DNA from 4 places in the Cupriavidus sp. L7L genome. Region 4 is predicted to be linked to each of the others. Evidence: predicted binding sites of a transcription regulator. Region 4 holds the regulator's gene; each other region holds the start of a gene.
The links. The regulator sigma-54, encoded in region 4, starts transcription at its own class of promoters, with help from an activator protein. The targets are predictions, from matches to a motif close to TGGCANGNAANCTGCTTT.
Positions count from the first base shown of each region.

Region 1: the regulator sigma-54 is predicted to act here: its motif matches at 5,334-5,351, upstream of E1J61_RS09345 (pilin).
Region 2: the regulator sigma-54 is predicted to act here: its motif matches at 2,430-2,447, upstream of E1J61_RS27290 (ATP-NAD kinase family protein).
Region 3: the regulator sigma-54 is predicted to act here: its motif matches at 2,159-2,176, upstream of E1J61_RS30035 (circularly permuted type 2 ATP-grasp protein).

Region 1 is NZ_SMNY01000009.1:301,264-308,748, reverse strand. Features, by position in the region: partial or broken gene E1J61_RS09370 (cyclic pyranopterin monophosphate synthase MoaC) at 135-278, shown strand; gene hmpA (NO-inducible flavohemoprotein) at 435-1,646, shown strand; gene E1J61_RS09360 (hypothetical protein) at 1,884-2,324, shown strand; gene E1J61_RS09355 (hypothetical protein) at 2,341-2,847, shown strand; gene E1J61_RS09350 (PglL family O-oligosaccharyltransferase) at 2,849-4,657, opposite strand; gene E1J61_RS09345 (pilin) at 4,751-5,266, opposite strand; gene E1J61_RS09340 (TerC family protein) at 5,586-6,281, opposite strand; gene sucD (succinate--CoA ligase subunit alpha) at 6,534-7,415, opposite strand.
Region 2 is NZ_SMNY01000033.1:6,182-13,666, forward strand. Features, by position in the region: gene E1J61_RS27280 (alpha-ketoacid dehydrogenase subunit beta) at 1-238, opposite strand, end outside; gene E1J61_RS27285 (thiamine pyrophosphate-dependent dehydrogenase E1 component subunit alpha) at 286-1,287, opposite strand; gene E1J61_RS27290 (ATP-NAD kinase family protein) at 1,321-2,394, opposite strand; gene E1J61_RS27295 (sigma-54-dependent Fis family transcriptional regulator) at 2,579-4,591, opposite strand; gene E1J61_RS27300 (LLM class flavin-dependent oxidoreductase) at 4,815-5,855, opposite strand; gene E1J61_RS27305 (IclR family transcriptional regulator) at 6,075-6,830, shown strand; gene E1J61_RS27310 (hypothetical protein) at 6,853-7,485, opposite strand, start outside.
Region 3 is NZ_SMNY01000040.1:134,035-141,519, reverse strand. Features, by position in the region: gene edd (phosphogluconate dehydratase) at 1-1,545, shown strand, start outside; gene E1J61_RS30040 (gluconokinase) at 1,600-2,085, shown strand; gene E1J61_RS30035 (circularly permuted type 2 ATP-grasp protein) at 2,407-3,882, shown strand; gene E1J61_RS30030 (alpha-E domain-containing protein) at 3,962-4,915, shown strand; gene E1J61_RS30025 (transglutaminase family protein) at 4,972-5,817, shown strand; gene E1J61_RS30020 (peptidase) at 5,948-6,769, shown strand; gene E1J61_RS30015 (alpha/beta fold hydrolase) at 6,781-7,485, shown strand, end outside.
Region 4 is NZ_SMNY01000009.1:110,451-117,935, reverse strand. Features, by position in the region: gene E1J61_RS08495 (SIS domain-containing protein) at 1-462, shown strand, start outside; gene lptC (LPS export ABC transporter periplasmic protein LptC) at 506-1,135, shown strand; gene lptA (lipopolysaccharide transport periplasmic protein LptA) at 1,266-1,913, shown strand; gene lptB (LPS export ABC transporter ATP-binding protein) at 1,982-2,782, shown strand; gene E1J61_RS08475 (RNA polymerase factor sigma-54) at 2,938-4,416, shown strand; gene hpf (ribosome hibernation-promoting factor, HPF/YfiA family) at 4,465-4,815, shown strand; gene ptsN (PTS IIA-like nitrogen regulatory protein PtsN) at 5,184-5,639, shown strand; gene hprK (HPr(Ser) kinase/phosphatase) at 5,719-6,690, shown strand; gene E1J61_RS08455 (PsiF family protein) at 6,869-7,201, shown strand; gene rapZ (RNase adapter RapZ) at 7,328-7,485, shown strand, end outside.

The DNA of each region.
Region 1 (7,485 bases), 190 kb from region 4:
TGCGATTGCTCCATTTGCGCTCCAACGCCGTTCCACTTGATCAACCGGATTGGTCAAGATCGAAGGTCAAGCCTAAAGTCACGTTAGTGATCACTCTCACTACTAAACCCTATTGATGGGCACTTAGACGCATGGCGCTGACCGGCGTGCAGGTGGCGCTGCTGACGATCTACGACATGTGCAAGGCGGTGGACCGGGGGATGGTGATCGGCAACGTGAAGCTGCTGGAAAAGCATGGCGGCAAGTCGGGCGACTGGGTGGCGGCCGCCGGCCAGTGAGCGGCCTGGCTGCAGCGCCCGTGGATCGGCACGCGCCAAACGGCAATCGCGGCACCTAGACTAGACATTGCTCAGGGCAGCCGGAAACGCGCTTCGCGCCCGCATGGACCCAGCGTCCCCGCCTGGCTCCCATCACCTTGCCAAAGGAGACACGCAATGCTGACGCAGAAGACAAAGGACATTGTGAAAGCCACCGCGCCGGTATTGGCGGAACACGGCTACGACATTATCAAGTGCTTCTATAAGCGCATGTTCGAAGCGCACCCCGAACTTAAGAATGTGTTCAACATGGCGCATCAGGAACGGGGCGAGCAGCAGCAGGCATTGGCGCGGGCGGTCTACGCGTATGCGGAGAATATCGAAGACCCGAGCAGCCTGATGGCCGTGCTGAACAACATTGCCAACAAGCACGCGAGCCTGGGCGTCAAGCCGGAGCAGTACCCGATCGTCGGCGAGCATCTGCTGGCGGCCATCAAGGAAGTCCTGGGCAGCGCAGCGACCGAGGAAATCATCTCAGCGTGGGCACAAGCCTATGGCAACCTCGCCGACGTCCTGATGGGCATGGAAAGCGCGCTGTATGAAGGTTCGGCCGAACAAACCGGCGGCTGGACCGGGTGGCGGTCCTTTGTGGTCCGCGAGAAGCGCCCGGAGAGCGGCGTGATCACGTCCTTCATCCTTGAGCCGGTCGACGGCAAGCCGGTAGCCAACTTCAAACCCGGTCAGTACACCAGCATTGCCGTCGACGTGCCCGCGCTAGGCCTGCAGCAAATCCGCCAGTACAGCTTGTCCGATATGCCGAACGGGCGCAGCTATCGGATCTCGGTCAAACGGGAAGGCGGCGGCACCCAGCCTCCTGGCTATGTTTCAAACCTGCTGCACGATCACGTCAATGTCGGCGACGAGGTAAAGCTGGCTACGCCGTATGGGAGTTTCCATATCGACGTCAACGCCAAGACGCCCATTGTGCTGATCAGCGGCGGCGTGGGGCTGACACCGATGATCAGCATGCTCAAGACCGCGCTGCAGGCGCCGCCGCGGAAGGTCGTCTTCGCGCATGGCGCCCGCAATAGTGCAGTGCATGCCATGCGAGACAAGCTGCGCGAGGCGGCAAAGACCTATGAGAACTTCGAACTGATCGTGTTCTATGACCAGCCCCTGCCTGAGGACGTGCAAGGGCGCGACTACGATTATGCGGGGCTGGTCGACGTCAAGCTGATCGAAAAGTCGATCCTGCTGCCCGACGCGGACTACTACATCTGCGGCCCGATTCCCTTCATGCGCATGCAGCATGATGCACTGAAGAATCTTGGCGTCCATGAAGCGCGCATTCATTACGAGGTGTTTGGTCCGGACCTGTTTGCCGAATAGGCCGGCACGCATGGACGCATCCGGGAACGACGGACTTGTCATGCCGCGCCAGTTCACGGCGTCCGGCCAGTCTGTCGTTCCTCGGTAATAAAGGTAACGCCACATTTCCACATGCGCCGCCGCAGCGCCTGCGCACGACAATTTGGTATTCAATACGATTGCGGGCCGGCGCATGTCGCGGCCGGCTGCCACTGCCCGCGGCGAGCCTTTCGGCCACGCGGGGGAAAGGTGAATACCATGAACGGGCGCAAGCTCTGCCAGCTGGTACTGGCACTGGCGGCCACGGCCGCAAGCGGCGCCGCCCTTGCCGGGCGAGCCGATTTCCACAATGCCGGCTGGCATGACGCGGACACACGCGGCGGCATGATCAAGACGCGTGTCGGCGTGGGCTTCTATTTCGGCCCCAGCGTCGTGTTCGGCGGCTACCCGTATTACTACCCTGCCTACCCTGCGCCCTATTACTACCCGGCTCCGGCCGTCGCCGTGCCGGCCGAGCCACCTCAATACGTCGAGCAGGGCCCCAACGGGCCGGTGCCAGCCCCGGGGCCCGAGCGGTCTGTACCGCAGGACCAGGGCTGGTGGTACCACTGCAACGAGCCGGAAGGCTACTACCCCTACGTGCAATCGTGCCCGGGAGGCTGGCAGCGAGTGCCGGCCCAGCCGCCGGCCAATTACTGACAGCGTGGAGCACAGCATGCGAGTCCTGACCCGCGCCACGTTTGCCGTGGCGACCCTGACACTCGGCGCCTGCGTCGTGATGCCTTCCGGCCCCAGCGTGATGGCGTTGCCGGGCACCGGCAAGAGCTTCGACCAGTTCCGCGCCGACGACTACAACTGCCGCCAGTTCGCCTTTGGGCAGGTCGGCGGCGTGACTTCCTCGCAGGCGGCCAACAACGCGGCAGTCGGCAGTGCGGTAGTGGGCACCGCGCTGGGCGCTGCGGCTGGTGCAGCCTTTGACGGCGGATCGGGCGCGGCGGTCGGCGCGGGCCTGGGCCTGCTGACAGGCGCCGCGGTCGGCGCGGGCAACGCGCAGTACGCGGGTTACGGCACGCAGCGGCAATACGACGCCGCCTACGTGCAGTGCATGTATGCCAGCGGCAACCGCGTGCCAGTACCGGGGCGGGTGGCGGCTGCGCCGGCTCCTGCGCCGCGGTACTACTATGCGCCGCCCCCCCCGGCCTACTACGTGCCCTACTACTAGGTCAGTTGCGTCCCCACGCGGAGAACCGGCGCGAGCGATCGGTGACCCAGGCGCAGAACGCCTGCGGGCGCTCGCCCTCGGACAACTCGCTGCATGCCTTGGCGATCTCGGCGTATTGCGTCGCTTCATCGCCCAGGTAGTACCAGCGCAACCGTTCCATCCACAGGCGGCCCTGCGCGGCATCGCCGGTCAGCGCGAGCAGCCACGCCGTGCGCCCGATCATCGTGGGAGTCGGCAGCAGGTGCACGGCGGCGATATGCCCCGGCAGCAATTGCGCTGCATTCTGCGGCGTGATGACGGCCTGCCCGACGGCATCGGCCTGCGCATGCTGGCGGAACCAGAAGCGCGGCATCGGCAAGGTGTTGCGGGTTTCGCTGGCGGCGTATTCGCGTGCTTCGGCGCGGCGGTAGTCTTGCCACATGGTCGCCAGGATGGCGACGGCAAGCGCAATGCAGGCCACGTTGAGACCCTTCGCCACACTGGCCGGGACGCGCCATGGTCCGGCGGCGGCAGGCTCGAGCCAGCCCAGCAGGAAACAGAACGGCAGGAAGAAATACAGGTAGTGCAGGGGGTATTCCAGCATCGAATGCGCGCAGAGCATCGCCAGCCACGTCAGCATCAGCACCGCTTCACGGCGCTCGCCGTTTTCTGCCTGCCAGAGCCGCGCCCGCACCACGCGCCATAGCCACGCTGCGAGAATCAGCGCGACGCCGAGCGTGCCCGCGACGCCGGTCTTGGCCAGCAGATCCAGCACAGCGTTATGGGCATGCAGGGACATCTCCACCTTCACGCCGACCTGCGGCAACTGGGTGAATTGCGCCCAGCCGAATTCGCCCCAGCCGACACCGAGCCATGGATGCGCGCGGAACATCGCCAATGCATGCGACCATAGCGCACCACGTGCGGACATCTGGTCTTCGGCTTCCAGTTGCGCGATGGTGTCGAACAGGCGCCAGTCGAGCAACTGGCCGGCGGCGCGGATCGCTGGCTGCAGCACCAGCAGCATCATGATCATGGCGGCCGCGGCCACCAGCAGTCCGGTCGTGCGCAGCATCGGATCCGCCTCGCGCGGCGTGTCGCGTGCCAGCCAGGCAGCGACCAGCGCGTAGAGCGCGGCAAGACCAACATGCAGCACGCCGGTGCGCGATCCCGATAGCACGATGCCGCTCTCCAGCAGTGCTACCGCTACCAGCCACATCGGGAAACGCAGCCTGCCGCGCGATGCCAGCCAGACTGACGCAACCAGTGCGAGGCCGTGCACGGTGGCCTGGTGATTGGGCTGGTTCAGGTTGCCCCACAGGCGGCGGTTGTCGTCGTAGAAGTAGGTGGAAACGAGGCCGAAGGTGCTGCGCTCGAGATGGAAGAGCTGGACCCACTGTGTGACGGTGCCGAGCAGGCCGGCGATCAGGAAGGCGATGGCCAGGGTGTCGCCGGCGTTGAGCGTCTCGGATGCTTGACTGCGGCGGTATGACCATGCGGCGCATGTCACGGCTGCGCCGAGGAACAGTGACAGGACAGTGAGGGTCGCGCTGCCGGTGATATCGGCGTGACCGAGGGCGGTGCGCATCAGACCGACGGCGGCGAGCCAGAAGAACAGCAAGGCTACCCACGGCAGCAAGATCGTCGCAGATGCCGCTGGGGTGGCGGGCTTGCGGAGCGACAGGAACGCAACCAGGGCCAGCGCGCAGCACGCGGCGGTCCATTCGCCGTAGAACGTCGCGAGTGGGAGCGTATGCCGGGAGACTAACAGCGGGAAGACGATTGCTGCGATGAGAGCAGCCGCGGGGAGATTTGTCCGGGACGGCGGCATTGAGGCGCCTGGTTTGGGGAAAGGCGCATCATAGCGTGCGCGCCGGGCAAAGAAAAAGCGCCCGAAGGCGCTTTTCCATCACGATCTGAAAAATTACGTGCGGCAGCTTGCCGGAGCGAAGTTGCCAGCCAGTGAGCCCGCTGCCGTAGGTGCCGGGCCCGGAACCGGCAGGGTTGACGCGGCCTTGGCCGCGGAGAAGCATTCCCAAGTCACAGAACCACCAGCCGGAACCGTGCCGACTGCGAGATTGGCTGCGGCAGCGGAAGGAACGAGCACAAGCGTACCGCCACCTGCACGTGCGGAATAAGTGATCGTGATTTCTCCAGTAGCAGCAGTGATAACAATACTGGTGACGTTTTGAGTAGCGGCAGGAGCGGTCCACCCACTAGCAAAGGCGACCCCGCTTGCAGCGTTTTCTGTGACCGCAGTTTTTGCCGAAGCTGCAAGTGCCATGCCTTCAGTAACACGAGAACGAACCAAGTAGTCCTGATAAGCCGGAATCGCAATCGCCGCCAAGATACCAATGATCGCCACCACGATCATCAGTTCGATCAGCGTAAAGCCCTTCTGGACACGACGGCCCAGTTTCTTCAGTTGTACCCGTTGCATGATTTGACCCCTCGAAGAGATTTTGGTTAAGCGTTGCACGTCTTCGGTTTCGTGACGCGGGGCCTATTCAGCAGTAAGCGTGCCAGCCATATCCCCCGTCCGTAGGGGGCAAAAAGCGACAAATTCCGTCACCCGGCAGCGGAAAGGCCCTACGCATGCGCCAAATTTTGTCACCTGGCGGCGCTACCACCTGCCGAAGCGACAAAATGTGCGATCACTCACATGAGTTAGTTGGATATCCCACCGACAGGGACGTCTGCCAGGAGAGCAACAAAAAAGGCGGCCACCCGGCCGCCCTTCCCTGCGATGCAATACCCCGTCAGGCCGTCTGCGCCTGCCGGCGGCTCAGCAGCTTGCCGATGATCACCACCAGGATCGCGCCTGCGGCACCGAATACCAGGTGAGCGTGCGGCACGTGGACTTCGAACCAGGCCGCATCGACCGGATCGCTGACCAGCATCTCGCCAGCCAGGTAGCCCAGCAGCGCCGCGCCCAGCACGATGATGACCGGGAAGCGCTCCATCACCTTGAGCAGCAGCGTGCTGCCGAACACGATCAGCGGGATCGACAGGCCCAGGCCGATGATCAGCAGCATCAGCTGGCTGCCTTCGGGGCCCTTCTGCGCGGCGGCGGCCACGGCGACCACGTTGTCGAGCGACATCACCAGGTCGGCGATCAGGATGGTGCGGATGGCGGCCCAGATATTGTCCTTGCCGTCGTGGCCTTCCTCGTCGTCATCGCCGGTCAGCAGTTGCACGCCGATATAGACCAGCAGCACGGCGCCGACGATCTTCAGGTACGGCAGGCTCAGCAGCTTGACCGCGGCCACGGTCAGCACCACGCGCATGATGATGGCGGCGGCGCTGCCCCAGAAGATGGCCTTCTTCTGTTGGGCGGGCGGCAGGTTGCGCGAGGCGAGCGCGATCACCACCGCGTTGTCGCCGGACAGGACGATGTTGGTCAGGATGATCGATCCCAACGCAATCCAGAAAGTGGTGGAAGACAGCAGTTCCACTGGGAGGCTCCTCGAGTTCTATGTGGTGGCGGTTTTATGTACTGGCGCGCCCCGTCATCCGACGGGTGTTCGGATGTCTGAAAGCGCAGACATGACTGTTTAACCCACGAACCTTTCGATTACATTTCAATCCTGTAATCTTTCGGGGCTTTCACGGCGCCGGGATCACCCGCTGCAAAAACAATGCCCCCGCCGATGGCGGGGGCATCACTAGTCTGTCATTCCCGCCCCAGCGGGAACGGCAAGCAGACCTTACAGCATCGCCTTCAGCAGGCGGCCCATCTCCGACGGGTTCTTGGTCACCTTGATACCGCAGGCTTCCATGATTTCCAGCTTGGCCTGGGCGGTGTCGGCACCGCCCGAGATCAGCGCGCCGGCGTGGCCCATGCGCTTGCCCGGAGGCGCGGTCACGCCAGCGATGAAGCCAACCACCGGCTTCTTCATGTTGTCCTTGATCCAGTTGGCCGCGTTGGCTTCGTCCGGACCGCCGATCTCACCGATCATGACCACGGCGTCCGTTTCCGGATCGTCGTTGAACATCTTCATGACGTCGATGTGCTTCAGGCCGTTGATGGGGTCGCCACCGATGCCGACAGCCGACGACTGGCCCAGGCCCAGCGCGGTCAGCTGGCCCACGGCTTCGTACGTCAGGGTGCCCGAGCGCGACACCACGCCGATGCGGCCCTTCTTGTGGATGTGGCCCGGCATGATGCCGATCTTGATTTCGTCCGGCGTGATCAGGCCCGGGCAGTTCGGCCCCAGCAGCAGGGTCTTCTTGTTCTCGCGGCGCATGCGGTCCTTGACTTCCATCATGTCGCGCACGGGGATGCCTTCGGTAATGCAGACCACCAGGTCCAGGTCGGCATCAACGGCTTCCCAGATCGCGGCAGCGGCGCCTGCGGGCGGCACGTAGATGACCGACACGGTCGCGCCGGTCTGGGCCTTGGCGTCCTTGACGCTGGCGTAGATGGGAATGCCTTCGAAGTCTTCGCCTGCCTTCTTGGGGTTCACGCCTGCGACGAAGGCGTTCTTGCCATTGGCGTAGTCGCGGCAGCCACGGGTGTGGAACTGGCCGGTCTTGCCGGTGATGCCCTGGGTGATGACCTTGGTGTCTTTGTTGATCAGAATCGACATGCTGTAATCCTTTGCTTTTCTACGAGCGGCGCGCGCGGGAGCTCAATAAAGAGCGCCAGCGCACCGCTCG
Region 2 (7,485 bases), on a different contig from region 4:
CGCCGATGGCCGCGCCCACATAGGCCGACTCCGACAACGGCGTATCCAGCAGCCGGTCGCCATGCTTGGCATAGAGTCCCTTGGTCACGCCCAGCACGCCGCCCCAGGCGTCCTTCTCGCCATCCGCGCCGGCGCCGCCGACGATGTCTTCGCCCAGCATGATGACGCTGGGGTCGCGGGTCATTTCCTGGTCGATCGCCTCGTTGATCGCCAGCTTGATGCTCAGTTTGCGAGCCATGTTTGTCTCCTGATAGTTCGGTTAGCCGTCTGGTTGGCGAGAGGCGATCAGTAGCTGACGTAGACGTCGGTGAGCAGGTCTTCCGGGCCGGGCAGCGGCGCGGCCTTGGCTTCCTGCACGGCGTGCTCGATCAGCGCGGCGACTTCGCGGTCGATGGTGTCGAGTTCCTCGCGCGCGACCACGCCGGCCTGCGTCACGGTGCGGGCGAACAGCTTCAGGCAGTCCTTGTTGGCGCGGATATCGTCGAGTTCGCCGGCGGCGCGATAGGTCTGCGCATCGCCCTCGAAATGGCCGTAGAAGCGCACCATCTTGCATTCGAGCAGCGACGGGCCGCCGCCTTCGCGCGCGCGGCGGATCACTTCGCCCGCGGCCTCGTGCACGGCGAAGAAGTCGGTGCCGTCGACAGTCACGCCGGGGATGCCGAAGCCGGCGGCGCGGTCGACGTAGCTGTCCACCGCGGTGCCATAGTCACGCGAGGTCGACTCGGCATAGCCGTTGTTCTCGATCACGAAGATCACTGGCAGGTTCCACACCGCGGCCAGGTTCAGGCTTTCCAGGAAGGTGCCCTGGTTGGAAGCGCCGTCGCCGCAGAAGGTGATGCCGACCTCGCCCTTGCCGCGGAACTTGGCCGCCAGCGCGGCGCCGCAGACCAGCGGCGCACCCGCGCCCAGGATGCCGTTGGCGCCCATCATGCCCTTGGACAGGTCGGCGATATGCATCGAGCCGCCCTTGCCGTTGCATGAACCGCCCTTCTTGCCATAAATCTCCATCATCATCGCCACCGGATCCACACCCTTGGCAATGCAGTGGCCGTGGCCGCGGTGCGTGCTGGCGATGCGGTCGCCATCGTGCAGGTGGTGCAGGATGCCGACGCCCGCGGCCTCCTCGCCCGCATACAGGTGGACGAAGCCCGGGATGTCGCCACGCGCGAAGTCCACGTGCAGGCGTTCCTCGAAATCGCGGATGGTGCGCATCTTCCGGTACACCGTCAGCAGGGTCTCCTTGTCTAGCGGCAGCAAGGCGGAAGCTTGTGAAGCTCTGGCTGTCATGTCTGTCTCCTTCGTTCTATCAAGGTTTGCACTTCAGGAAAGGCAGGAAAGCAACGGGTTGCTGCTGCGCATCAGCCGATGCTGCGCGGCATAGCGCATGCAGCCCGCCACGTCGATGCTGCGAAAAGCGTGTTCATGCAGGGTCACGGTGACTTCGTCGTCAGGGCCGAAGGCCAGCTCGCGTTCGCCGTCGAGCGCGACAATGCCGCTGCGCTGGCGCACGCGGTGCGGGCGGCCGTGTTCAAGACGCTGCCAGCCGGCGACCGGCACCGTGCACAACAGTCCCGGCGCGATCGGCGCGCGCAGGTCGAATTCGCCCTCGCCCGGCGCGGCCAGCTCGATCGCCAGGCCGCCGGGATCGCGCCGGCCCAGCGGTTCGAGCAGCCCGGCGATGGCCGACAGGCCGATGGCCTGCGGATCGGCGAACGACACATAGACCGCTGCGAGCGTGTCGGTCTTCCACAAGGCGCGCGCGCCGATGAAGTGTTCGTGCGAGATCACCGCATCCACCAGCGCGATGTCGCGGCGAAAGCCGCCATCGCCGTCGCGGATGACGATGTCGAGCCGCTTGTTGGAGGCCAGCGCGTGCTTGTCGGGGACGCGCCCGGTGGCGTAGAGCCCGGTGGCGAGGCCGGTGACGGTAGGCTCGCGCATCTCGGGGTAGGCGTTGTTGGTGCCGGTCGACAGGCCGGCGATGGGAACCCCGCCGCATTCGCGCACCACCGCGCGGTGGGTGCCGTCGCCGCCGAGCACGATGATGGCGGCCACGCCGGCGTCGGCCATGCCGCGCGCGGCGTGCAGCGTGTCGTCGACGCGCGCGGTCACGGGCATATCGAGGTATTCGACGGCAGGCAGGCCGGAGTCGGGTCCCTGCCGGCGCGCCAGGTGCCGCGCTAGCATGACGCGCAGTCCTTCGCGGTCCGGCATCATCAGCACGCGGCCCACGCCGCATGCCGCCAGCGCGGACAGCAGGCGCAGCACGATATTGACGCGATCGGCCAGCTGCAGGCTGTTGGCGTTGGCGATCACGCGGCGGATATCGCGCGCGGAAATCGGGTTGGCGATGATGCCGACCAGTGGCGTGCCGGCGCCGGTTGCGTGCCCCATTGCCTGTCTCCTGTTGTCATTGTGGTGACAGGCAAATTGCAATGGCTGTGCCAGCGCGCGCAGGGCGAAAAACGCGCAAAAACCGAGGGATTACCCGCGGCGAAAAGGCAAGACGGGGCGGTGCGCTGTGACAGGTGTCACAGCACAGGTGTACAGCGGGTGGACAACCGTATCGCGCGACCGCTCAGTGAATGGGCTTGCCGCCTTCATCGTCGGCCCCGTCGCGCCGGTTAGGCGACTGGATGCCATAACGCTCCATGCGCCGGTACAGCGTCATGCGGCTGATGCCGATCTGGCGCGCGACCGCGCTCAGGTTCCAGCCGGAAGCGCGCAGGTACTGCATCAGCAGCATGCCTTCAGGCGGCAGCTGGTGCGGGTCGAATGGGGCGGCGGCGCTGTCGCCGGCAACCTGCGCAGCTTGTGCCGGCGCAGCGGCGATGGCCGCGATCCCGAGGCCGTCGGGCAGGTCGTGCTCATCGATATAGCCGCCGGTGCAGACGGCGCGCGCGTATTCCAGCACATTGCGCAGCTCGCGCAGGTTGCCCGGCCAGCTATGGCGATGCAGCCGCTCGCGTGCCGCCGGCGACAGCGTTACGGGTGCGGCGGCGCCTTCCTGCAGCAGCTTGGCCATCAGCCAGTCGAGGTCGTGGCGTGCGCGCAGCGGCGGCAGTTCAAAACGGGCGCCGTTCAGGCGGTAGAAGAGGTCTTCGCGGAAGCGTCCCTCGGCGACCAGTTGCTCCAGGCTGTGGTGCGTCGCCGAAATGACGCGCAGCCGCACCGGCACCGGCCGCGCGGCGCCGACCGGCAGCACCTCGCCTTCGGCCAGCACGCGCAGCAGCCGCGACTGGAGCTCGCGCGGCATGTCGCCGATCTCGTCCAGGAACAGCGTGCCGCCGTCCGCTTCCTGGATCAGCCCGCGCTTGCCGCGCGGGCCGGCGCCGGAGAAGCTGTTGGGCAGGTGGCCGAACAGCTCGCTCTCGATCAGCGTTTCCGGGATCGCCGCGCAGTTCACCGCGATGAACGGGCCGCCGCGGCGGGCGCTGGCCTGGTGCAGGGCCTTGGCGAAGAATTCCTTGCCGCTGCCGGTCTCGCCGTGGATCAGCAGGTTGATCGGCGAATCGACCAGCCGCGCGGCGCGCTGCAATTGCTGCTGCAGCGCAGCGTCACCGCCGGTCAGCGCGGCCAGCGCCTCGGGCATAACCACCGGCGCTTCCTTCGCGGGAGCCTGCCAGCGCAGCGCGGGTGGCATCACGCTCAGGTATAGCAGCCCGCCGCTGCGGTTCAGCGCCACCAGCCGCTGCTCGCTGGGCCGGGAGTAGACATAGTTGCCCAGGTCTTCCAGCCGGGCGCCGAACAGCGTTTCGAACCGCTGGCCGAGCACGGTGGCGCCGGCCGCGCCGCCCAGCTCGCCCTCCAGCATCAGCCGGGCGCGGTGGTTGTGGCCGACGATGCGGCCGACCTCATCCAGCGCCAGCAGGTATTCGGGATTGACGTCGACGAACTCCGGCGCCACGTTCAGCTTCAGGATCCAGTCGCGCCGGTGCGCGCGCAGGAAGTTGGCGTTCTCGATATGCGCGGCATAGATGCGTACCAGCTGCAACGCCAGCCCCTGGCTGTCCTTGGCGTGCGGCGAGGTCAGCGCGGAGATGTCGAGGATGGCGTGCAGGTTGCCGTGCGTGTCGAACAGCGGCGCGGCGGTGCAGGTCAGCGGGATATGGGTTGCATCGAAATGGTCGGCCTGGTGCACCGTCAGTGCCTGGCCGGTGACCAGCGCCGTTCCCACCGCGCAGGTGCCGGCGCCGCTCTCGCTCCATTCCGCGCCGAGGTAGAGGCCGGCGTGCCGCAGTGCGGCATCGGTGCGCGCATCGCCGATATAGTCGACCGTCACGCCTTGCGCATCGGTCAGCAGCACCACGTAGCCCAGTGCGGCCACTTGCCCGTACAGGCTCTGCAGGCCGTGGCGCGCGATGCGCGCGAAATCGTCGATGCGTTCCTGGTGTTCGCGCAGCCGCGGCTGCGGCAGGATGCGCGCTTCCTGCATGCGCGAGGGATCGAGCCCGTACTGGTGCACGCAGCGCCGCCATGAGTTCTGGATGATGGCGTCGTGCGCGATCCGGTCCGCCAGCACGGCGGGCGGGGCTAGGTATGTGGTGGCCTGGACCACCGTCTCGATGTGCTCGCGTTGCCGCAGGTCCATCGCTGTCTCCTGGTCGTCGCTGCCGTCGGCCCCGGGAGCCTGCTGAGGGGGGTGAATCGGGCGGACTGTGCGGGCGCGTGCCTGGGTGGCCACGCCTCTGTCTGGTCTCGGCCTTCTAATGTATCCGAGCGCGTCGGCGAGATGCAAACCAGAATGGCAGGCAGGAATCAGGAGACGTCGGCCAGCGCACGCCGCAAGTGCGGCGTGCGCCATACCGGATGGCTCAAAGTGCGGCGTTGGCCTTGAGGCTGCGCGCCGCGCCGGCGGCGATCTCGAAGGAGCGCAGGCGCGCCTGGTGGTCGTAGATCTGGCCGGTCAGCATCAGCTCGTCCGGCTGCAGGTCGTCGACAAAGCGCTGCATGCCGGCGCGCACCGAGTCCGGATCGCCCACCACCGAGCACGCCAGCGAGCGGCGGATATGGTCGGCCTCGCTCTCGGTCCACAGCGACTCGATGTCGTCCACCGGCGGGCGCAGTTGCCCCGGCGTGCCCCGCACCAGTGCCAGGAACTGCTGCTGCAGCGAGCTGAACAGGCGGCGCGCCTCATCGGCGCTGTCCGCGGCAAAGACGTTGAAGCCGAGCATCACGTACGGGCGATCCAGCGCTTCAGAGGGCCGGAAGGTGCGACGGTAGAGGTCGAGCGCCTGGCGCATGAAGCCCGGCGCGAAGTGCGAGGCAAACGCGAACGGCAGGCCCATGGCCGCGGCCAGCTGCGCGCTGAACAGGCTCGAGCCCAGCAGCCAGATCGGCACCTTCAGGCCGGCACCGGGAACGGCGCGCAGGCGCTGGCCAGGGCGCACGTCATCGAAATACGCCTGAAGCTCTTCCACGTCCTGCGGGAAGGTATCGGCGCTGTCGCTGGTCAGATGGCGGCGCAACGCGCGCGCGGTGGCCTGGTCGGTGCCGGGCGCGCGGCCCAGTCCCAGGTCGATGCGGCCCGAGTACAGCGAGGCCAGCGTGCCGAACTGCTCGGCGATCACCAGCGGCGAATGGTTGGGCAGCATCACGCCACCGGAGCCCACGCGGATGGTCTGCGTGCCGTTGGCGACATAGCCGATCAGCACCGCGGTGGCGGCGCTGGCGATGCCGGGCATGTTGTGGTGCTCGGCCAGCCAGTAGCGGTGGTAGCCCAGTTGCTCGGCATGGCGCGCCAGGTCGAGCGAGTTACGCATGGCCTGGCCGGCGTCGCTGCCCTGCGGGATGGGAGCCAGGTCGAGCACCGAGTAAGCGATGCCGTTGCCGGCGGGGAGAGAGTCGCGATTCATGTTGTGGTCTGGCGGGCGGCGTACGCCACACGTGCGCCGCCCGCTGCTATGCGGATGGTTCGCTATGTTAGTGAGCCTGCGCGGAACGTGCTGGCGACGGATTTGCGGCCCTGCGGGCGGCGTGGGTATGTGGGTATCCGCCGGACCAGCGCCCGACGGCAAGGATTGAGCCTCGCGCCGCTTGCCCTTACCATTCAGCCCGATGCGAAGGAACGATCGATGACTCTCAAGACACTGGACGGCGCGCTGGCCCTGCTGACGCACTTCACCGTGCGCCAGCCCACCTGGGGCGTGCGCGAACTGGCCAAGCACAGCGGCGTGCATTACGCCGTGGTGCACCGCGTGCTGGCGACCTTTGCCGCCAACGGCTTCCTGGTACAGGACGCGGCCACCGGCAAGTATTCGCTGGGGCTGCGGCTGTTCGAGCTGGGGCAGGTGGTGCGCAAGAGCTTCTCGCCGGACGAGATCGTGCGCCCGGTTCTGGAAAAGCTGGCAGCGCAAAGCGGCGAGACCGTATTCCTGTCGTGGCTCGACGGCCATGAAGGCCTGTGCGTGGGGCTGGTGCAGAGCCAGCACCAGCTGCGTTTCTCGATCGAGCTGGGCGAGCGCTTTGCGCTGTACGCGGGGGCGCATGCCAAGGCGATGCTCGCCTTCCAGGACGATGCCTTCCGCGACGAAGTCTACCGCCAGGGCATGGCGCGCGTGGGCCCTCACACCACGCTGGACCGCGAGCGCATCGAGCAGCAGCTTGCCGAGGTGCGCGAACGCGGCTGGGCCCATACGCGCGAGGAAGCCGCGGCCAGCGTGGCCGGGCTGGCACTGCCGCTGTGGTCGCGCGACCGCAGCGCGGTGGTGGGCTCGGTGGCGATTGCCGGGCCGCAGCAGCGCCTGGACGAGGCCGCCGTGCCGCGCCTGCTGGAGGCCTTGCGCGACGCCAGCGGCCGGCTGGAAGACGTGATCGGCTTCGTGCGCTGACGCCAACGTTCAGTCAGCTCGATCACGCAAGCAGCGCCTTTCCCACTTCGCCGCCCAGCACCCGCTTGCCGATCGCATGGCCCAGCGCCCGATAGCTTTCCCATTGGGCTTCATCGAAGAACTGGTCGCTGGTGCTTTCCTGCGGGAAGGCCGGGTGCGTGGCGCCATAGTGCCGCACGTCGGCCGGCGCCCATGACACCAGCCGCGGCTTGAGCAGCACGATGCGGCAGACCTGCGCGCGCGGCGCCGCGCACGCCGGATCGGTGCGGTACACGTTGAGCAGCACCGCGCATTTGTCGGCGGCAGGGTCGCTGCCCGTCACACCAGGCATGAAATCGTCCGGCACGCCGAAGACGCGGCTCAGCACGGGATGCGTGGCGGCCTCGGTATCGACCACGATCTCCAGGCCATGGTCAATGCGCGCGAGCCGGATCAGGTTGGCGAGGTCGCCGAAGCGATAGTCCGGATCGCCGCCACAATCGCACAGCACGATCAGCGCGACGTCCCGGCCCGGACGCAGCAGCTCGTAGACACCGGTGTTGTCGAAATGGCCGCCGTCCGACAGGTATTGCCAGCCGCGCCGCGTGCCATGGAAGCGGGCGCTCAGCTCGCACCCGAGGTAGTACTGCGTGCGGAACATGCCGGCGGCCAGCCA
Region 3 (7,485 bases), on a different contig from region 4:
GGCATCACGCAGGGCAACGCCGGCATGGAGCTGTCGCTGTTCTCGCGCGATGCGATTGCCATGGGCACGGCCATCGCGTTGTCGCACAACACCTTCGATGCGGCGCTGATGCTGGGCGTGTGCGACAAGATCGTGCCGGGCCTGCTGATGGGCGCGCTGCAGTTCGGCCACCTGCCGGTAGTGTTCGTGCCGGCGGGCCCGATGGCCACCGGCCTGTCCAACAAGGAGAAGGCGCGCGTGCGCCAGCTTTACGCCACCGGCCAGGTTGGCCGCGATGCGCTGCTCGAGGCCGAATGCCAGGCCTACCACGGGGCCGGCACCTGCACCTTCTATGGCACCGCCAACAGCAACCAGTTCCTGATGGAGATCATGGGCCTGCACCTGCCCGGCGCGGCCTTCGTCCACCCGGACAGCGGCCTGCGCGATGCGCTGACGGCCGCGGCGGCGCAGCGCGCGATTGCGCTGAGTGCGCGCGGCAGCGACTACCTGCCGCTGGCGCGCATCGTCGACGAGCGCGCCGTGGCCAACGCCATGGTCGGCCTGCTGGCGACAGGCGGCTCGACCAACCACACCATCCACCTGGTGGCCATGGCGCGCGCCGCCGGCATCATCATCGACTGGGACGACTTCGACCGACTGTCGCGCATCACGCCGCTGCTGGCGCGGGTGTACCCGAACGGCTCCGCCGACGTGAACCACTTCCATGCCGCCGGCGGGGCCGGGCTGATTATCCGCGAGCTGCTGCAGGCCGGGCTGCTGCATGAGGACGTGCAGACCGTCGCGGGCCCGGGCCTGGCGCGCTACACGCAGGAGCCGGTGATGCGCGATGGCGTGCTGCAATGGCGCGAGGGGGCGACGGCAAGCGGCGACGCCCAGGTCGTTGCCAGCGCCGCGGCGCCGTTCTCGCCCGAAGGCGGGCTGCGGCTGATGCAGGGCAACCTGGGCCGCGGTGTGATCAAGGTCTCGGCCGTGGCGCCCGAGCATCGCGTGGTTGAGGCGCCGGTGCGCGTCTTCGATGCGCAGGAAGCGCTGCAGGCCGCGTTCGACGCCGGCGAACTGAATGGCGACCTGGTCGCCGTGGTCCGCTTCCAGGGGCCGAACGCCAACGGCATGCCCGAGCTGCACCGCCTGACGCCGGTGCTGGGCGCGCTGCAGGACGCCGGCCACAAGGTGGCGCTGGTGACCGACGGGCGCATGTCGGGCGCGTCGGGCAAGGTGCCTGCGGTGATCCACGTCGGCCCTGAGGCACTGGCCGGCGGCGCGCTGGCCCGCGTGCGCGACGGCGACCGCATCCGCGTCGACGCGGTCGCCGGCGTGCTGCAATGGCTGGGCGACGAGGGCGAGTTCGCGGCGCGCGAGCCGGCGCCGGCCCCGGCCGACGATTTTGCCCGGTTCAGCCTCGGGCGCGGCCTGTTTGGCTCGTTCCGGCGCCATGCGCGCATCGCGGAAGAGGGGGGCAGCGCACTCGACCTGTCCGAAGCGGATGCCGGCGCCGCGCCAGGCGCATCCGCCGCTGCCGTGGCGGCGCAAACCGTCGCACAATAGCCTTGCGCACCTGCCTCACGACAGCAAGACGATACCAAGACCGACGGAGCAGACATGATCTATATCCTGATGGGCGTTTCCGGCAGCGGCAAGACCACGGTCGGCCAGCTGCTGGCGCAGCGCCTGGGCTGCGGCTTCCATGATGCGGACGAATTCCACAGCGAGGCCAACAAGGCCAAGATGCACGCGGGCATCCCGCTGACCGACGAAGACCGCTGGCCCTGGCTGGCGGCGATGCGCGCCGCCATCGACACGGCGCGCGCCGAAGGCCGGACCCACGTGTTCACTTGCTCGGCCCTGCGCCAGGCGTACCGCGACCGGCTCACGCCGCCAGACGGCGGCGTGACCTTCGTCCACATGAAGGGCGATGCCGCACTGATCGCCGGGCGCCTGTCCGCCCGCACCGACCACTTCTTCAATCCCGAGCTGCTGCAGAGCCAGTTCGATACGCTGGAAGCGCCGCGCGACGCGCTGGAGCTCGATATCCGCCAGTCGCCCGAAGTCCTGGTGGACACCATCCTGCAGGCTTCCGCTCGCTGAGCCTTTCGCCCGCGATCCACCGCGCCATCGCATGACGGCCGCCAGCCTCGCCGGCGGCCGTTTTTGCGTGCGCTGGCAGACATCTTGCTAGCTCACTTTCCGTGCCGGCCAGGATTCGCCAGCTTGCGGCTTTCGCCGGTACAGGTATGCTGAAAGGGCCAGTGACTCGACAGTATCGCCGCGCCAATGCCATCGGAGACCCTCCCGGGCCCCGGGGCAATAACGCGGCGGGCTTGTGGCAGGACAGCCAGGTCAAACCAGGGCGGCCGGATGCGGGGCAGTGGCAGCACCCGACGCCCACTACATGGAGGAACGGCCATCATGGCAGGGCGGTTTTTCGACGAGATGCTGGACTGGCGCGCCGACGGGGCGCCCACGGTCATCCAGGCAGGGCAGGCATTGCCCGACGGGGCGGTACGCCCGCATTACCGGCATTTCGCTGACTGGCTGGCGCGGCAGTCCGGCGGCACCATGGACAACAAGCGGGCCGAGGCGGACCTGATCTTCCGGCGCGTGGGCATTACCTTTGCCGTCTATGGCGACAAGGACGAAGCCAACAGCGGCACCGAGCGCACCATCCCGTTCGACGTGATCCCGCGCATCTTCCCGGCCAGCGAATGGGCGCTGCTGGAAAAAGGCCTGCGCCAGCGCGTGGCTGCGCTGAACCGGTTCATCCACGACATCTACCACGGCCAGGACATCATCCGGGCCGGCGTGATCCCGCCCGATCAGATCTACAACAACGCCCAGTACCGACCCGAGATGCTCGGCGTCACCGTGCCGCACGACATCTATGCGCACGTGGCCGGCATCGACGTGGTGCGTGCCGGCGAGGGCGAGTTCTACGTGCTGGAAGACAACCTGCGCGTGCCCTCCGGCGTGTCGTACATGCTGGAAAACCGCAAGATGATGATGCGGCTGTTCCCGGACCTGTTCGCACGCAACCGCGTCGCGCCGGTGGCGCACTATCCCGACCTGCTGCTCGACATGCTGCGCGGCGTATCGCCGCAGGCGATCGCCGATCCCACGGTGGTGGTGCTGACTCCGGGCATGTATAACTCGGCGTACTTCGAGCACGCCTTCCTGGCGCAGCAGATGGGCGTTGAACTGGTCGAAGGCAGCGACCTGTTCGTCGAGGACGACCACCTGTTCATGCGCACCACGCAGGGGCCGCAGCGCATCGACGTGATCTACCGGCGCGTCGACGACGACTTCCTCGACCCGCTGGTGTTCCGGCACGATTCCGCGCTTGGCGCGGCCGGGCTGCTGTCGGTCTACCGTGCCGGCAACGTGACCATCTGCAATGCGATCGGCACCGGCGTGGCGGACGACAAGTCGATCTATCCGTACGTGCCCGACATGATCCGCTTCTACCTCGGCGAAGAGGTCATCCTCAACAACGTACCCACCTACATGTGCCGGCGTCCCGACGACCTGCAGTACGTGCTCGACCATATGCAAGAGCTGGTGGTCAAGGAAACCCACGGCGCCGGCGGCTACGGCATGCTGGTGGGTCCGGCCGCGACGCGCGCCGAGATCGATGCCTTCCGCGAGGTGGTCAAGGCCAGGCCCGAGCAGTACATCGCGCAGCCGACGCTGGCGCTGTCGACCTGCCCGACCTATGTGGAGTCGGGCATCGCCCCGCGCCATATCGACCTGCGCCCGTTCGTGCTGTCGGGCAAGGAGGTGCGCATGGTGCCCGGCGGGCTCACGCGCGTGGCGCTGCGCGAGGGCTCGCTGGTGGTCAATTCCTCGCAAGGGGGCGGCACCAAGGACACCTGGGTGCTCGAACGATGACGACGACAGCCCCTCACGCGATCAAGACCGCGAGCAACACCGCGATCAACACCGCCGCTGCCATGCCAGGAGAGCCCACATGCTGAGCCGTACCGCCGACCACCTGTTCTGGATGGCCCGCTACACCGAGCGCGCGGAAAACACCGCACGGATGCTCGACGTCAACTACCAGACCTCGCTGTTGCCGCAGTCGGCCGAGGTGGCCGAGCAGGGCTGGTGGGCGATGCTCGATATCTCGGAGCTGACGCAGGCCTTCGACCACAAGTATGGCCTGCTGTCGCGCGACGACGTGATCGACTTCATGGTGCGCGACATGACCAATGTGTCGTCGATCATGAGTTGCCTGCGCGCGGCACGCGAGAACGCGCGCGCGGTGCGCGGCTCGCTGACCACCGAAGTCTGGGAAACCGTCAACACGACCTGGCTCGACGTGCAGCGCATGATCGCCGACGGCGTACTCAGGGAAGACCCGTCGAGCTTCTTCGAATGGGTCAAGTTCCGTTCGCACCTGGCGCGCGGCGTGCAGTTCGGCACCATGCTCAAGGACGATGCCTTTCACTTCATGCGGCTGGGCACCTTCCTGGAGCGCGCCGACAATACCGCGCGGATCCTCGACGTCAAGTTCCAGGCCTCGGGCAGTGACGACAGCGATCCCAACCGCGAGCAGAACGACTTCTACCACTGGGCTGCGGTGCTGCGCTCGGTGTCCGGCTTCGAGGTCTACCGCAAGGTGTATCGCGCGGTGGTCACGCCACAGCGCGTGGCCGAACTGCTGGTGCTGCGCCCCGACATGCCGCGCTCGCTGGTGTCGAGCATGGACGAGGTGGTGACGATCCTGGCCATGGTGCGCAACCAGCAGTCGGCGGAGACCGAGCGGCAGGCTGGTAAACTCCACGCCGACCTCAAATACGCGCGCATCGACGACATCTTTGCCGTCGGCCTGCATGCGTACCTGACCAGCTTCCTGGAGCGCATCGGCGATCTCGGCAATGGCATCAGCCGGGACTTCCTGGTACCGCTGCAGGCGGCCTGACATGGGCGCGCCGGCAACGCCCATGTGCTGCCGCCGCCGCGCCGCGCCCTGATACCGTGAAATACAAGATCCACCACCATACTGTCTACCGCTATGCCGAGCCGGTGCGCCGCAGCGTGCACGAACTGCGGCTCGAGCCGCGCTCGGGCCCGCTGCAGACCGTGCACAGCTGGCAGCTGAGCACGCCGGGCAACCCGTCGGCGGCGTGCGACGGCTTCGGTAACATCGTGCACAACTTCACCGTGGCGGGCCCGGCGGACACCATTGCCATCGAAGCCAGCGGCGAAGTGGAAGTGCTGCCTCCGCATGGCGACCTCGACCGCGACGGCCACCATGCCTTCTGCGATGCGCCGCCGGCCGGCGAATCGCGCGTGTCGCCGCTGTACTTCCTCGGCAGCACGCCGCTGACCACGGCGCCGCGCGAGATGCAGGCCTTCGCCGCGCCTTTCCTGGCCTCGGGCCATGAAATTCCCGCGTTGCTGGCGCTGGCCCAGGCCATCGGCGAACGCGTCCGCTACAAGCCCAATACCACCGATGTCGGGACTTCAGCCGCCGAGGCGTTCGGCCTGGGCAGCGGCGTGTGCCAGGATCAGGCGCAAGTGATGGTGGCGGCGTGCCGCGCGCTCGGTGTGCCGGCGCGCTATGTGAGCGGCTACTTCTACGATCCCGCCGCCACCGAACTGGCCAGCCATGCATGGGCCGACGTTTGTCTGGATCCCCAGCGCGAGATCTGGTGCAGCATCGACATCACCCACGGCTGCCTCACCGACGAGCGCCATGTCCGCCTCGCCGTGGGGCGCGACTACCAGTCTGCCGCACCGGTCCGGGGCATCCTGGAGGGCGGTGCCGGCGAGACGCTCGAGGTCAATGTCGTGATCACGCCGCTTGTCGATCCGGTCTAGCTTCGGCCGCGCCAATTAGGTGCCACATTCCAGAACCGGCACCGAGACACGGCAGCGGCGCTAGAATCCGTTAATGCAGCCCTCCGGCCGGCCACTCCCGGCCGTCCGACAAGAACACCAGAACAAGACCATGACGTACTGTGTAGCCATGCGGCTGGATGCCGGCCTGGTATTCCTGTCCGATTCCCGCACCAACGCCGGGGTGGACGCCATCTCGACGGCACGCAAGATGACCGTGTTCGAAGAGCCAGGCGACCGCGTGATGGTGCTGATGACCGCGGGCAACCTCGCCATCAGCCAGTCGGTGCGCCAGATCCTGGCGGAGAACCACGACGACAAGCGCTCGTTGTGGAACGCGCGGGACATGTTCGAAGCCGCGTCCATCGTCGGTGACGCGGTGCGCCAGGTGCACAAGCGCGACGCGCATGCGCTGCGCGATGCCGGCATCGAATTCAACGTCAGCCTGATCTTCGGCGGCCAGGTCCGCGGCGAGCGGGTGCGGCTGTTCAACATCTATGCCGCCGGCAACTTCGTCGAAGCCACGCCGGAAAACTGTTATTTCCAGATCGGCGAGGCCAAGTACGGCAAGCCCATCATCGACCGCGTCGTGCATCCGTCGCTGCCGCTGGCCGAGGGCGCAAAATGCGCGCTGATCTCGATGGATTCGACGCTGAAGTCCAATATTTCAGTGGGTTTGCCGCTGGACCTGCTGGTCTACGAGGCGGATTCGCTGCGCGTGACGCGCTTCGTCAACATCGACGAGCGCAACGCCTATTTCCGCATGATCCGCGATACCTGGGGGCACCGGCTGCGCCAGGTGTTCGGCGAAATCCACAACCCCGAATGGGACCCGGCCCTGCCGGCCGACTTCCCGCTGGCGCGCAGCGGCGAGGGCGACTGCTGGGGCCAGCCCGTGCGCGCCAGGCGCAATCCCTCCCGCACCCAGGAATGAGGGGCGGGGCGGTGCGCGAGATCATCCATTTTTCACATGCCAACGGCTTTCCGGTCACGACGTACCGCAAGCTGTTCGGCGAACTGGACGGCGAGTTCGAGTTCCGCGCCGTGGACCGTTACGGCCACCGGCCCCAGTTTCCGGTCACGCGTGGCTGGCCGCATCTGGTGGAAGAACTGCTCGAGGAAGTGGGGCGCCAGTACCGCGAGCCGGTCTGGCTGGTGGGCCATTCGCTGGGCGGCTTCCTGTCGATGATGGCGGCGCTGCGCCGGCCCGAATGGGTGCGCGGCGTGGTGATGCTGGATTCGCCGATCATTGCCGGCTGGCGCGCCTCGCTGCTGAAGACGGCGCAGGTGCTCGGCATCGACGAAAAGCCCGGCCCGGCGGCGGTGACGAAGAACCGGCGCACGCACTGGCCCGATGCCGAGGCCGTGTGGCAGCACTTCCGCGGCAAGCCGAATTTTGCCGTGTGGGACCAGGAGGTGCTGCGCGACTATGCGCTCCATGGCACCGAGCCGACCGGCAAGGGCAACGAGCGGCGCCTGCGCTTCGACCGCGAGGTCGAGTACTGGATCTACCGCACACTGCCTACCAGCCTGGGGCGCAAGCTCAGGCGGGGCGCGCCGGTGCCGGTCGGCTTTGTCGCCGGTACGCGCTCGCGCGAGGTGCGCCAGTGCGGCCTTGCCGCGACCCGCAAGCTCGTGGGCGAAAACCTG
Region 4 (7,485 bases):
GCGGTGCTGGACGCGCGCGGCTTCGGCGAAGAAGACTTCGCCCGCTCGCACCCGGGCGGCGCGCTCGGCCGCAAGCTGCTGACCCATGTGCTCGACGTCATGCGCACCGGCAACGCGGTGCCCGAAGTCCGCGAAAACACCCCGCTGGCCCAGGCGCTGATGGAAATCACGCGCAAGGGCATGGCCATGACCGCGGTGGTCGATCCCGACGGCCGTGCCATCGGCGTCTTCACCGACGGCGACCTGCGCCGCCTGCTGGAAACCCCGCGCGACTGGAAGACCGTTCCCATCGGCGAGGTCATGCACCGCAACCCGCATGTGGTCAACCAGAGCCAGCTGGCCGTCGAGGCGGTGCAGGTCATGGAAGCCAACCGCATCAACCAGTTGCTGGTGGTCGACGACGACGGGCGCCTGGTCGGTGCGCTGCATATCCACGACCTGACCCGCGCCAAGGTCATCTGAACGGGGCGCGAGAAGCACCGACAAGCACACCAACAAGCACACCATGCAGGCACTCATCGCCTCCCTCAGCGGCATCGTCATGCGCCTGCTGCCGCTGCTGCTGATGGCCTTCGTCGCCGGCAGCACCTTCTGGCTGGTGCAGATCAACTCGCCCAAGGAAAGCCAGGACACGCAGGCGACCAAGAAGCACGAGCCGGACTATTTCATGGACCGTTTTTCGGCCACGGAACTGGCGCAGGACGGCAGCACCAAGATCCGCTTCACCGGCGAACGCATGGTCCACTTCGAGGACGACCAGACCTACGAGGTCACGCGCCCCGCGCTGCGCGCCTATGAACCGGACCGTCCGCCGGTGACGGCACGGGCCGACCTTGGCCGCATGAACGCCGAAGGCTCGGTGATCGACCTGTACGGCAACGGCCATGTGCTGCGCCAGCAGGGCGCCGACGCCTCCAAGGATCCGCAGCTGACCGCCGTGTCGAGCTATTTCCAGTTGCTGGTCAATGACGACATCGTCAAGACCGACAAGCCGGTAAAGCTGACGCGCGGACCCTCGGTGATGACCGCGAACGGGCTGATCTTCAACAACGTCACCCGCGAAGTACAATTGCTCGGCAACGTACGCGGCACCATCGTCACCGGGCCGTCTCCGGGCCGTACGCCGGGACGCTGACCCGGCCCGCGCGGCCGGCCGCCGCGCAACGGCAATAACGCTGCGCGCCCTGCCTGCCCCGCAAGACCCGCATAACCCGCATAACCCGGCCTAACCCGCACCACCACGCCCTCTAGCCACCGCTGCCAACATGACTGCATCCCTGACGACTTCGTCCCGTCGACACGCCGCCCCGGCCCTGCTCGCCACGGCCATGGCCATCGGCCTGCTGCTGGCCCAGCCCGCGCTGGCCGAGCGCGCGGACCGCGACAAGCCGATGGTGCTCGAGGCCGACAACGCCAGCTACGACGACGTCAAGCAGATCTATACGCTGACCGGCAACGTGGTGCTGACCAAGGGCACGATGATCCTGAAGTCGGATGCGGCCGAGCTGCGCACCGACCCCGAGGGCTACCAGTTCGCGGTGGCCACCGCCAAGGCTGGCAAGCAGGCCTATATCCGGCAGAAGCGCGAGGGCGTCGACGAATACATCGACGGCTGGGGCGACCGCATCGAATACGACGGCAAGCAGGAGCTGTCCAAGCTGATCGGCAACGCGCGCATGGCGCGCCTGCAGGGCGCCAAGATGCTCGACGAGATCCGCGGCGCGGTGCTGACCTACGACAGCCGCAAGGAGTTTTACACCGCTGCCGGCGGCAGCGACAACACCTCGGCCGCCAATCCGTCGGGCCGCGTGCGCGCGGTGCTGTCGCCGCGGCAGAACCCGAATGCGCAGGGTTCGGGCAGCGGCTCGCCGCTGGACCTGAAGCCGGCGCCCGCGCCCGCCAACAAACCCTGACGCCTCGCGGGGACCGATGCCTTGCAAGGACCGCCTCCCCGCCTGAAACGCTGAACGCCAGACTGCCAATGACCGATACCGCCACCATCGCCGAAAAGCCTTCCGTCCAAGCCACGGCCGTCCTCGAAGGCGGCAGCACGCTGGTCGTGCGCCACCTGAAGAAGCGCTATGGCTCGCGCACGGTGGTCAAGGATGTCTCGCTGGACGTGAAGAGCGGCGAAGTGGTTGGCCTGCTCGGCCCCAACGGCGCGGGCAAGACCACCTCGTTCTACATGATCGTGGGGCTGGTGAACCTGGACGAGGGCGATATCGTGCTCGACGGCGACCACATCAGCGGCCTGCCGATCCACGAACGCGCGCGCATGGGCCTGTCCTACCTGCCGCAGGAAGCATCGGTCTTCCGCAAGCTCAACGTCGAGGAAAACATCCGCGCCGTGCTCGAGCTGCAGGTGGAAAACGGCAAGCCGCTGGCCAGGGCCGAGATCGACCGCAGGCTCGACGCGCTGCTCGACGACCTGCAGATCGCGCACCTGCGCAACAACCCGGCGCTGTCGCTGTCGGGCGGCGAACGCCGCCGCGTGGAAATCGCGCGCGCGCTGGCATCGTCGCCGCGCTTCATCCTGCTGGATGAACCGTTCGCCGGCGTGGACCCGATCGCAGTGGGCGAGATCCAGCGCATCGTCAGCTTCCTGAAGGCGCGCAACATCGGCGTGCTGATCACCGACCACAACGTGCGCGAGACGCTTGGCATCTGCGACCACGCGTACATCATCAGCGAAGGCACCGTGCTTGCCGCCGGGCGGCCCGAAGAGATCATCGCCAACGAATCGGTGCGGCGCGTCTACCTGGGCGAAAACTTCCGCATGTGATGTACTGGCCTGCCCGCGGCGGCAGGCCATTGATTCTGCCTGGTTTCACCCCCATCATCTGCATGTGGGACAGCCCACTGCCGGCGTCGATCAAGCCGCGACATCGATAGCAATTTCCGTTCCAACAACGGAAAGATGCGCATAAAATAGGTCGCATGAAACCGTCGCTACAGCTCCGCCTCTCCCAGCACCTGGCACTGACGCCGCAACTGCAGCAGTCGATCAGGCTGTTGCAGCTTTCGACGCTGGAATTGCAGCAGGAAGTCGAACAGGCGCTCACGGAAAACCCCCTGCTCGAACGCGAGAACGACTGGATCGAAAGCCCGCTGCGCGTGGCCGCCGATGGCTCGGTCAACCTGCAGAGCGCGCCCGCGCCGGCACCGGCCGAACCGCAAGGCAACGGCGAGGCGCGCGCCGAGGGCGCGGGCGATGACGACAGCTACGGCGACAGCAACAGCGGCGACGACTATGGCGGCGACTGGAGCCTCGACGATTTCGCGCGCCGCCCGCAAGGCGACGAAGACGAGAAGACGCCGATGCAGCTGCGTGAGGCCGAGCCCACGCTGCGCGAATACCTGATGGAACAGCTCACGCCGCTGAAGATCTCGGTGCGCGACAAGGGCCTGGCCATCTTCCTGATCGAATCGCTCGACGACGACGGCTACCTGAGCGCGACGCTCGAAGAGATCTGCGCCGAACTGCCCGAAGAACTCGAATTCGAGATCGAGGAAGTACAGGCGATGCTGACGCTGCTGCAGAGCTTCGACCCGCCGGGCGTCGGCGCGCGCAACGCGGCCGAGTGCCTGGGCCTGCAATTGCGCCGGCTGCAGCATCCGCAGCGCGAGCTGGCGCTGAACATCGTGCATAACCACCTCGAGCTGCTGGCCGTGCGCGACTACACGCGCCTGAAAAAAGCGCTGCAGGTAGACGAGCCTGCACTCAAGGCCGCGCATGAACTGATCCGCTCGCTGGCACCCTACCCGGGCCACGCATACAGCCGCCCCGAAGCCGACTTCGTCGTGCCCGATGTGTTCGTGCGCAAGAGCGGCAGCGGCTGGATCGCGCAGCTCAATCCGGATGTGATGCCGCGGCTGCGCATCAATGACATGTACGCGCAGATCCTGCGCGGCGCCAAGGGCGAGTCGGGTACCGCAGGCCTGCAGCAGAAACTGCAGGAAGCGCGCTGGCTGATCAAGAATATCCAGCAAAGGTTCGACACGATCCTGCGTGTCTCGCAGGCCATTGTCGAGCGTCAAAAGAACTTTTTCACGCACGGCGAAATCGCCATGCGCCCCTTGGTTTTGCGGGAGATTGCCGATACACTGGGATTACACGAGTCAACCATCTCCCGGGTGACGACCAATAAATACATGGCAACGCCGATGGGTACTTTCGAACTGAAGTACTTCTTCGGCAGCCACGTGTCCACCGAGACCGGTGGCGCGGCTTCATCAACGGCCATCCGCGCCTTGATCAAGCAACTGATAGGAGCCGAAGACCCGAGGAATCCCCTTTCCGACAGTCGCATCGCCGAACTGCTGGGTGAGCAAGGCTTCGTTGTCGCACGACGCACCGTAGCCAAATATCGCGAAGCCCTGAAGATCCCCGCAGTGAATCTCCGCAAGTCTTTGTAGCCGAGCCCACCGCCTGCCTGGTGAGGCTCTTTCAGAAGGAGAAGCGCTATGAACTTCAAGATCAGTGGACACCACCTTGACATCACGCCGCCGTTGCGTGAGTACGTGGAAACGAAGCTGGAGCGAATCGTCAGGCATTTCGATCAGGTCATTGGCGTTAGCGTGCTGCTCTCTGTCGACAATCACAAGGAAAAGGACAGGCGGCAATATGCGGAAATCAATCTACATCTCAGGGGCAAGGACATCTTCGTTGAAGCGCATCATGAAGACCTGTATGCAGCGATCGACGCACTAGTCGACAAGCTGGACCGTCAGGTACTGCGCTACAAGGACCGCGTGCAAGGCCACGACCGCGAAGCGGTCAAGTACCAGATGGCCGCAGCGCAGATGCAGCAATGAGCGTGCCCGGTGGCCCCGCAGAGGGCCGCTGAATCAAAACTGAACAGGCAAGCCGCGCGTAGCGCGGCTTTTTTGCGCCTGCGGCGCTGTGGCGCCTGCGCAAAGGGCCTGTCACCCGTTTGAGACGGAGTGTTCGCAACGGCCGCGGCAGGGTGTATGCTGCGCCATACATGCAGGGCCGCATCCTGCCCGCGCCCGGTTAAGGTGCGGACGCCAACCGGGCGGCGCTGCGCTGCACAATCACAGGGAGGCTGCTGCTCTATAATGGCCGGACGCCTCGGCGTTGCCGGCGACCGGCTGCCCCTGAGCCACACACTGCCCGGCGGAACGGCGGAACCGCCCGCTAACTGAACTCCTGCGCATCGCCCATGAATCGTTTGGCCAAATTGCTGCCACCCGGCAACATCACCCTCGACGTCAGCGTCACCAGCAAGAAGCGTGTGTTCGAGCAGGCCGGGCTCCTCTTCGAGAACAACCATGGCGTGGCGCGCGCCACCGTGACGGACAACCTGTTTGCGCGCGAGTCACTGGGCTCCACCGGACTTGGCGCCGGCGTGGCGATCCCTCACGGCCGCATCAAGGGGCTCAAGCAGCCGCTGGCCGCCTTCATGCGCCTGGCCGAACCGATTCCGTTCGAATCGCCCGACGGCAAGCCGGTATCGCTGCTGATTTTCCTGCTGGTGCCGGAACAGGCCACGCAGCAGCACCTGGAAATCCTGTCCGAGATCGCGCAGCTGCTGTCGGATCGCGACATGCGCGAAGGACTGGCGACGTTGCCCACTTCCGAAGCCGTGCACCAGTTGCTGACCGAATGGCATCCCTGATTCACCGATTGACCTGAACGGGCCGGCACAGACCGGACAGGCACAGCGCCTGGCACACCGCCCCACACGTCATACCCGCATGGAACTCACCGGCGTCACCTCCCAGTCCATCTTCGACGACAACGCAGCCGACCTCAAACTCTCATGGGTCGCCGGCCTGGAAGGTGCGGACCGCGCCTTCGACGTGGAATTCGCCCGCGAAGCCACCTCGGCCGCGGACCTGGTGGGCCACCTGAACCTGATCCACCCCAACCGCATCCAGGTGCTCGGCAAGCCCGAGATCACCTACTACCAGCGGCTGGACGACGATATCCGCAAGCGCCAGATGGGCGAGCTGATCCTGCTGGAGCCGCCTTTCCTGGTGGTGGCCGACGGCATGGAGCCGCCGCCGGACCTGGAGCTGCGCTGCACGCGCTCTTCCACGCCGCTGTTCACCACGCCGGTGTCGTCGGCCGCGGTGATCGACCACCTGCGGCTGTACCTGTCGCGCATTTCCGCGCCGCGCGTGACCATGCACGGAGTGTTCCTCGACATCCTCGGCATGGGCGTGCTGATCATGGGCGAATCGGGCCTGGGCAAGAGCGAACTGGGCCTGGAACTGATTTCGCGCGGCCACGGCCTGGTGGCTGACGACGCGGTCGACTTCGTGCGGCTGGGGCCGGACTTCATCGAGGGGCGTTGCCCGCCGCTGCTGCAGAACCTGCTCGAAGTGCGCGGCCTTGGCCTGCTCGACATCAAGACCATCTTCGGCGAGACCGCGGTGCGGCGGAAGATGAAGATCAAGCTGGTGGTGCAGCTGGTGCGCCGCAACGACGGCGAGTTCGAGCGCCTGCCGCTCGATTCGCAATACCTCGACGTGCTGGGCCTGCCGATCCACATGGTCAAGATCCAGGTGGCGGCCGGCCGCAACCTCGCCGTGCTGGTCGAGGCCGCCGTGCGCAACACCATCCTGCGCCTGCGCGGCATCGACACGCTGCGCGATTTCATGGACCGCCAGCGCGCCGCGATGCAGGCCGATGCGGTCTCGCGCGGCCAGGGCCGCCTGCTCTGAGCGGGCTGATTGCCCGCGCACGCGTTTTCAATTGCTTACAACGGCGGCCTCCCCCGCCGTCAACGCCGACGTCCGGTCTGCCGTTTTGTGCTGTAATGGGCATCGAGCCCATTCCAAGGCCGCCACGAGCCCCTGACACCGTGCGGCCGTGATGTTTTCCACACCAAGGAGAGCGAGCATGAAGAAACTGATCGCGATGTGCGCGCTGGTCACCCCGCTGCTGGCATCCGTGGCCTTCGCCCAGTCGGCGTCGGCACCGGCCGCCCCGGCAAAGGACGCCGCCAAGGCGCCCACCGCGCAGCAGGAAAAGATGAAGACCTGCAATACGCAGGCCGGCGACAAGAAGGGCGACGAGCGCAAGGCGTTTATGAAGCAATGCCTGTCGGCCAAGCCGGACGCCACGCCCAAGACCCAGCAGGAAAAGATGGCTGCCTGCAGCAAGGAAGGCAAGGGCAAGAAGGGCGACGAATACAAGGCGTACATGAAGGAGTGCCTGTCGAAGTCGGCCTGAAGCAGGTCTTCTTCCGAAGCAAACCACGGCAATGGCGGACCGCAAGGTTCGCCATCGTTGTTTCCGGGTCCGCAGTCATCCCCCTGTCATGACGCGGCCATCACGTGATGCTATGCTTCAGTTGCTATGCGCATCATCCTCATCACCGGCATTTCCGGTTCCGGCAAGTCCGTCGCACTGAACGTCCTCGAAGATGCGGGGTACTACTGCGTGGACAACCTGCCGGCGCAGTTCATCCCGGAACTGGCCCGCTACCTCTCCAGCCAGGGCTATACGCACCTGGG